One region of the Pseudothermotoga thermarum DSM 5069 genome, then DNA from elsewhere that is predicted to be linked to it. Evidence: predicted binding sites of a transcription regulator. Region 1 holds the regulator's gene; the other holds the start of a gene.

The links. Region 1 encodes HrcA, which represses chaperone genes, less so after heat shock. Its sites were predicted from a motif close to ATTAGCACTCNNANNNTNNGAGTGCTAAT; they were not measured.
Region 2: a site for HrcA is predicted at 2,229-2,257, ahead of dnaK (molecular chaperone DnaK). Genes of this name have one in related genera too.

The regions. Positions count from the first base shown of each region.
Region 1 is NC_015707.1:1,834,488-1,838,327, reverse strand. Features, by position in the region: gene THETH_RS09125 (UDP-N-acetylmuramoyl-L-alanyl-D-glutamate--2,6-diaminopimelate ligase) at 1-1,353, opposite strand, end outside; gene hrcA (heat-inducible transcriptional repressor HrcA) at 1,457-2,485, shown strand; gene THETH_RS09115 (nucleotide exchange factor GrpE) at 2,524-3,030, shown strand; gene dnaJ (molecular chaperone DnaJ) at 3,014-3,840, shown strand, end outside.
Region 2 is NC_015707.1:10,561-14,400, reverse strand. Features, by position in the region: gene THETH_RS00075 (Hsp20/alpha crystallin family protein) at 1-271, opposite strand, end outside; gene dnaK (molecular chaperone DnaK) at 310-2,085, opposite strand; gene THETH_RS00065 (MBL fold metallo-hydrolase) at 2,323-2,955, shown strand; gene hpt (hypoxanthine phosphoribosyltransferase) at 2,969-3,481, shown strand; gene recG (ATP-dependent DNA helicase RecG) at 3,614-3,840, shown strand, end outside.

The sequences.
Region 1 (3,840 bases):
TACCATATCTCCTCGGTTGGCAATTGTTAAGGCAGTTTCGATGGCTTCAGCCCTATCTGGTATCAAAAGGTAAGGACAACCTGGGATAACTCCCTTTTCAACTTGGCGCAGAATTTCCTCCGGATCTTCCCCTCTTGGATCGTCAGTTGTGATGATCGTTATGTCCGAGTACTTGCACACCACTTCTGCCATTAAAGGTCTTTTACCCTTATCTGCTTGCCCACCTGCACCAAAAACCGTTATCACTCTTCCAGAAGAAAGCTTTCTTGCGGTTATCAAAGTTTTCTCAAGTGCATCAGGACTGTGTGCAAAATCTACGACTACTTCTATTCCAAGCAAACTTGCCTCTGGAACGTATTGAAACCTTCCCTCGACACCTGGGAAAGTTTTAACTGCCTCAACAACCGCTTTTGGATCGTACCCTATTTCCATCAAGGCAGCCATCACAAGTGAAGCATTGTAAGCAAAGTGAACCCCTGGTTGATTGATCTCGCAGTCGAAAATCCCAAATTTAGTTGAAAATCTGAACTTCGTCTTGTGTTTTTCCACATCCATGTCCAAAATTTTATAATCACTTTTAGTCGATATACCGTAGACAACTTTCCTAACCTTTTTGCTCAACAAATGTTGATACTCATCGCTTATAACAGCTATTCCTTCATCCTTAAGCAAATCAAAAATGTGGAGTTTGGTTTTGACGTAATCTTCAAAGTTTTGATGATAATCCAAATGATCCCTTGTTATATTTGTCAAGCCAGCTATATCAAATCTTATGCTTTCAACCCTTTTCATCGCAAGAGCATGAGATGAAACTTCCATCGCAAAGTATTGACCATTTCTTTGTACAGTTTTGGCCATTGCAGACAGTGTGACAATCGCATCAGGCGTTGTGTTGTCGGCATGAAAAGGTTTTTCACCTAAAATGTCGTAAACCACCGTTCCCAACATGCTACCCTTTAAGCCCAACTGTTTGAGAACGTGATGAAACAAGTGGACACAGGTTGTCTTACCGTTTGTTCCAGTTACGCCGATCGTCAAAAGCTTTTTGTAAGGATGGTTGTAAAATTCAGCTGCAATTAAAGCTTCGGCTAATCTACTGTCTGGAACAATCACGTGTGGGACTTTGCAAGGAACAACTTTTTCCATAACGATCAAGGCAGGATCTCTCTTTGCCACCTCGGGAACCAGCTCGTGCGAATCAAACTTGCTACCCTTGCGACATATGAACACATACCCTGGCTTAACCTGTGCAGAATGATTCGTTAAACCAAGAACTTCCTTGTCCAAAGCCCCATCCAGCGAAGCATTCACAACCATTCCTTCGATTGCTGCAACAATGTTTCGCACAAGCATTTTCATCACCTCAAAGCAATTTTAACATTACAGCACCAACTTGACAAGTTGGCCAAAACGTGGTAGGCTAAAATTAGCACTCAAGGTGTGAGAGTGATAAAAAATGAAACGGGATTCAAGGATAAACGAAAGGCAAAGAAAGGTTCTTTTCTGCGCCGTTCGTGAATACATATTGACGAAAAAACCTGTTAGCTCCGAGAGAATCCTTGAAACCTCGGATATTCAATGTAGTGGTGCGACGGTTAGAAACGATCTTCGAAGGCTGGAATATTTAGGTTATCTACGCCAGCCTCATACTTCCGCTGGAAGAATTCCAACGGACAAAGGCTTTAAATTCTACGTTGAAGAAACTTTGAAATTGATGAAGGAATACTATCAGCCATCTGCATCGATTCATTCAACATACCCTATGAGTTTTGGAGACATGGAGAAAATATTGGAAGGAGCAGCAAGGGCACTCTCAAAGATCACGCAAGGAGCCGTTGTACTAGAAAAACCAAAAATTGACAAATTGAAAATCATACGCGTTTTCGTCGTGCCCGTTACAAGGCACTATTATATAATGACTGTGACAACAGAACTTGGATTCATGAAATTCATTCCTTTCAGAACATTTGAGAAAATAGATGTGGCAAACTTTGAAAAACTTCTAAACAAATTGCTTGTAGGATACGCGTTGGAACAAATGCCACAGAGAAGATTTGAAGAAAACATCAACGAAGAAATGATAGAGATAGCAGAAAATCTGGTTAAATCTCTTTCGGAAGATCTTAGAAATTCCTTGATCAAAGTAGGCCTTGATACTCTTATAAACAGCGAAGATTTCAACATCCAAGAGATAAGAAAACTTTCACAGTTTTTCTCGGAAGATCTAGCTTTAAAAAAGGTTATGGATCAAACCCAAGATTTACCTCAAATCTTGATCGGATCAGAACATGGCTTACAAGGTCTTGAGAATTTCGCACTGTTCATAGATGAATACAAAAAAGAGGACAGAAGCATAGGAAAAATCATGGTGATAACTTCAAAAGTGGTAAAATACGAAGAAATCTTTTCATCCTTAAGATACATAACAAGCAGGTTGACAGAATACTTCACGCTTGCCATCAGAAAGGAGGGAATAGAGCAATGAACGAAAAAGAGTATATCAACGGTCAACAAATAAGTGAAATGAGCAATCAAACCAGTGAAGATTTGAAAGCAAAACTTGAAGAGCTTCAAAAAGAAAATGAAAAATTGCTAAAAGCTCTTAAAGAGCTTACTGCTGAGTATGAAAATTTCAAAAAAGATTCTCTTCGAGATAGAGAACAGATACTCAAAAATGCCAACGAATATCTGCTTTCAAAACTTATACCAGCTTTGGACGACTTTGAAAGGATCTTAGAGAATTCACAAACTTCAAGTTCCTTTGATTCTTTGAAAAAAGCCGTTGAAATGGTATACAAAAAACTGTGGAAAATTCTGAACGACGAGGGCTTTTTCAAAATCGAACCAAAACCAACTTTCGATCCATTCGAACACGAAGCCGTTGAAAGAGTTGAAACAGACCAGTACGAAGAGTACACGGTACTTAAGGTTCTTGAGAATGGTTACAAATACAGAAACAAGGTCATAAAACCTTTGAAAGTTCAAGTAGCCGTTAAACCAAGAGGTGACAACCGTGCCAAGGCAGAGTAAAGATTACTACGCCATACTTGGTGTTCCAAGAGATGCATCTCAAGAAGAAATTAAAAAAGCGTATAGAAAGTTAATAAAAGAATGGCACCCCGACCTACATCCAGAAAACAAAAAAGAAGCTGAAGAAAAATTCAAAGAAATACAGGAAGCTTACGAAGTTTTGAGCGATCCACAGAAAAGAGCCATGTACGATCGCTTTGGATACATTGGGGAACCGGCGTACGAACAACCAACCGGTGGAACAACCTTTGAAGACATCTTCAAAGACTTTGAAAGCTTCTTTGGAAGAGATATATTCGATATCTTTTTCGGAGAGCGTGGTGCGGAAGAACGACAACAAGCAAGAAGAAGACCTGGGGAAGATATCTCTGTAACCGTTGAAATAAGCTTTGCAGACGCCATAACAGGTAAGCAAGTACCAATTGAGTACGATAGATATGAAAAATGTGAACATTGCAATGGAACAGGTGTTGAACCTGGCAGTGGATATCAAACTTGTCCAAGGTGCCGAGGATCCGGTGTGATAAGGGAAGAAAGAAGAAGCGTTTTTGGAATTTTTGTAAGCACCACAACCTGTACAACTTGCGGTGGAACTGGAAAAGTCGTTAAAGAAAGATGTCATTATTGCGGTGGAACAGGTCGTGTTAAAAGAAGGTATAGAACCGTTGTGGATATTCCACCAGGTGTCAGCGACGGAACAAGAATTAGAATAGATGGGGCAGGAAACGCAGGATACAACGGAGGAGGATACGGTGCGTTGTATGTAACCGTTCATGTGAAACCCGATAGAAGATTCAAAAGGCAAGACGA
Region 2 (3,840 bases), 220 kb from region 1:
TATCGGATTTCTCGCGTTCAAGTTTCTTTTCGCCGCAGATTCTCAAGACTCCATCTTCGACTTTTACTTTGATGTCTTTTTTGTCCATACCTGGGACTTCGACTTCGATCATCAGTTCTTTGTCTGTTTCGTAGACGTCGATTTCTGGGACGAATCCCACTTCAAAAGTTCTTCTAGTCACAGGCGCGAAGAAGTCTTCAAACAATCTGTCAATCTCCCTCTGAAGCTGTCTGAGTGGTTTGAAGAAGTCTTCTCTTCTTTCCAACAACATACACATCCCTCCTTTCTCAGAAGTTTTTCATCGAGTCTTTATTGTGAACCAGATTGTTCTCTTCGAACGCTTTCGTACAGATATTGACCGATCTTTATGCTTTCACGTTGCAGTTCGTCGAAGAGCAGTTTGACCCTTGGTATGTCGTCTTTGTTGATGGCATCTCTTAGATCGTTGACCAGTCTTTCAAGGTTGTCTTTGAGATCTTGTGGTAACTTGTCACCATGTTCTTTCAACTGCTTGCTGACAGTGTATGCAAGATCGTCTGCTCTGTTTTTGAGTTCGACTTCTTCTCTCTTTCTTCTATCCTGTTCTTCGTATTTCTTCGCTTCTTCCATCATGCGTCTTATTTCTTCTTCGCTGAGTTTGTGTCTACCTGTGACGACCATCGATTGTTCTTTACCAGATGCCAAGTCTTTTGCCGAAACGTGAACTATTCCATCGCTGTCTATGTCAAAGGTAACCTCAATCTGTGGAACTCCTCTTGGAGCCGGTGGAATTCCAACGAGTCTAAAGCTTCCAAGGAAGATGTTGTCTTTTGCCATAGCTCTTTCACCTTGGTAGACTCTGATTTCAACCTCTGTCTGGAAGTCTTCAGCCGTCGTGAAGATCTTGCTTTTTCTGACTGGTATAGTTGTATTCCTCGGTATTATTGGTTCCATCAAACCGCCTTTAACTTCCACACCAAGCGTAAGCGGTGTAACGTCGACAAGAACAACGTCTTTGTGCTTTGATGTACCAGCGATTATCGCAGCTTCTATTGCCGCACCTATCGCAACTGCTTCGTCTGGGTTGACCGTTTTGTTCGGTTCTTTTCCAAAGATTTCGTAAATGAGCTTGTGAACGTACGGTGAACGAGTCATTCCACCAACCAGGATGATTTCGTCTATGTCTTTTGGCGACAGTTTTGCGTCGTTTAAAGCTCTCATTATTGGTTCCCTTGTCGCTTCGAACAGGTCTTTGACCAAAGATTCGTACAATGCCCTGGTGAGCCTCATTTCAAGGTGAAGTGGCCCAGAAGCAGTTGCAGTTATGTATGGCAAGCTTATATCGGTTTCAAGTTTTGTTGAAAGTTCTATCTTGGCTTTTTCAGCTGCATCCCTCATTCTCTGCAGAGCCTGCTTGTCTTGCCTGAGATCTATTCCATATTGTTTCTTGAACTCCTCAGCCATCCAGTCGATGATCCTTTGGTCAAAGTCGTCTCCACCAAGGTGGTTGTTACCAGCTGTCGCTATAACTTGTATGACTCCATCTCCTATTTCAAGTATCGAAACGTCGAATGTTCCACCACCAAGGTCATAAACCAAAACTTTTTGCTCTTTCTTTTTGTCCAAACCATAAGCTAGGGCAGCAGCTGTCGGCTCGTTGATGATCCTAAGAACCTCAAAACCAGCTATTTGTCCAGCTTCCTTTGTTGCCTGTCTTTGCGCGTCGTTGAAGTAAGCAGGACAGGTTATGACGGCTTTTCTGATGACTCCGCCAAGGTACTGTTCTGCGTCTTTTTTCATCTTTTTGAGAATCAAGGCGCTTATCTCTTGCGGTGTATAGGCTTTACCATCGATTACCACCTTGTAATCGGTTCCCATTTTCCTTTTTATCGATTTAATTGTTCTTTCAGCGTTCAAGATCATCTGTCTTTTGGCAGGTTCGCCAACGAGTATTTCACCGGTTTTTGTGAAAGCTACTATCGATGGTGTTAATCTGCTACCTTCGGCGTTTGGTATGACTTCTACTGTTCCATCTGGTTTCATCCAAGCTATAACGGAGTTGGTTGTACCCAAATCGATACCAACAACAAATTCTCTTTCGCTCATAAAATCACCTCCTTGTCGATTTCCGGTATAGATTATAAGCACCCCCATATACCATGTCAAGGGGTTTTTGTGATTTTTGCTAATTCAATCTTTCATTTATTTATGCACATTTTTGGTATGTTAATTCTGTATAAACTAAATCGTATAGCACTCGTAATATTTGACTGACACATAATTTTTTGCAAAGAACAGCCGAGCACTTGGTATAATTTGAGTACAAGACAAGGGGGGATGGCTATGAAACTCGTGTGGTTTGGTCATGCGTGTTTTCTCATTGACACTGGTAATGTCAAAATTCTGACCGATCCTTTCGACAGCTCCGTTGGTTATAAAGTGCCAACGATTGCTGTAGATCTGATAACTGAAAGTCATCAACATTTCGACCACAACGCGCATCATTTGATCAAGGGAAACTTTCAATTGATCAAGGAGCCTGGTGTATACGAATTTAAGGATGTCAAGATCAAAGGCATAAGAACATTCCACGATGCAGAAAAAGGAAGCAAAAGAGGTCAAAACATAATTTTTGTCTTTGAAATCAACGGAATAAGGATCGGACACTTTGGAGATCTGGGACACGTTCCGACCCAAGAGCAAATCAGAGAAATAGGTCAATTGGACATCGCTTTGATACCGGTTGGGGGGACCTTTACAATAGGTCCAAAGGAAGCGAAGCAAACCATGGATTTGCTAAACCCACATGTTGTCGTTCCGATGCATTACAAAACAAAGTATCTGAAATTTGACATAGCAGGCGTTGAAGATTTTACAAAACTGTGCGAAAATGTTAAGTACCTGGAGAGCAATGAACTTACGATCGATGAAAGTATCAAATCCGAGCAAAAAGCAGTTTTTGTTCTTAAACTGTGAAAGGAGGCATTCGGTGCAACTAAAAGTTTTGTACGACGAATTAACGGTAAGACAAAAGATCAAACAAATGGCAAAAGAAATAGAAAACTATTACAAAGACAAGACTGATACAATTTACGCCATCTGTGTTTTAAAAGGCTCAATCCACTTTTTCAGCGAGCTTGTTTTAAACATCAATATGAACGTGGATTATTCCTTCGTTCATGTGTCCAGCTATGCTGGAACAGAATCCACAGGGAAAATAAGGGTTAAGTCCTGGGTCGAGGAATCTCTGGAAAACAAGTATGTCCTGGTTGTCGAGGACATAGTGGACACAGGAAACACGCTAAGGTATATCTTGAACTATTTAAAAAAGCAAAGGCCCGCGGAATTGAAAATAGCCGCACTTGTTGAGAAAAAGAAGTACGATCATGGAATTCCAATTGATTTTGTTGGTTTTACCGTGGGAGATGTGTTCTTGGTTGGTTACGGTTTGGATTACGAAGAAAAATATCGAAACTTGCCTTACATAGGTTATCTAGAGTGAGAAAAGGATCCTTTGTCATAGCCGCTTTGTTGGTTTTGCTCATATCAATGATAATCTTGAGCCACGTTGGCCAACTTGTTCGAATGCGGACCAACGGTTTTTCATTTCCCCAAAAGGAGATAGTGATCAACTATGCGCCCTCTTCTGGTGGAGGAATTCCTTGAAGAATTTGAGACAGTCATCAAGAAAGTGCAAAACAAAGAACTTTCGGTAAAAGACCTTGAAAATTTTATCGGCAGTAAACTCAACTTAATCCACGATCCGCTGCTTGAACTTGAACCTGTTGCACAAGAAAGATTCAACCAAATGATAGATTATGCCAAGCCAATTGCATCACTTCCTCCAGAAAGAGCGGCAGT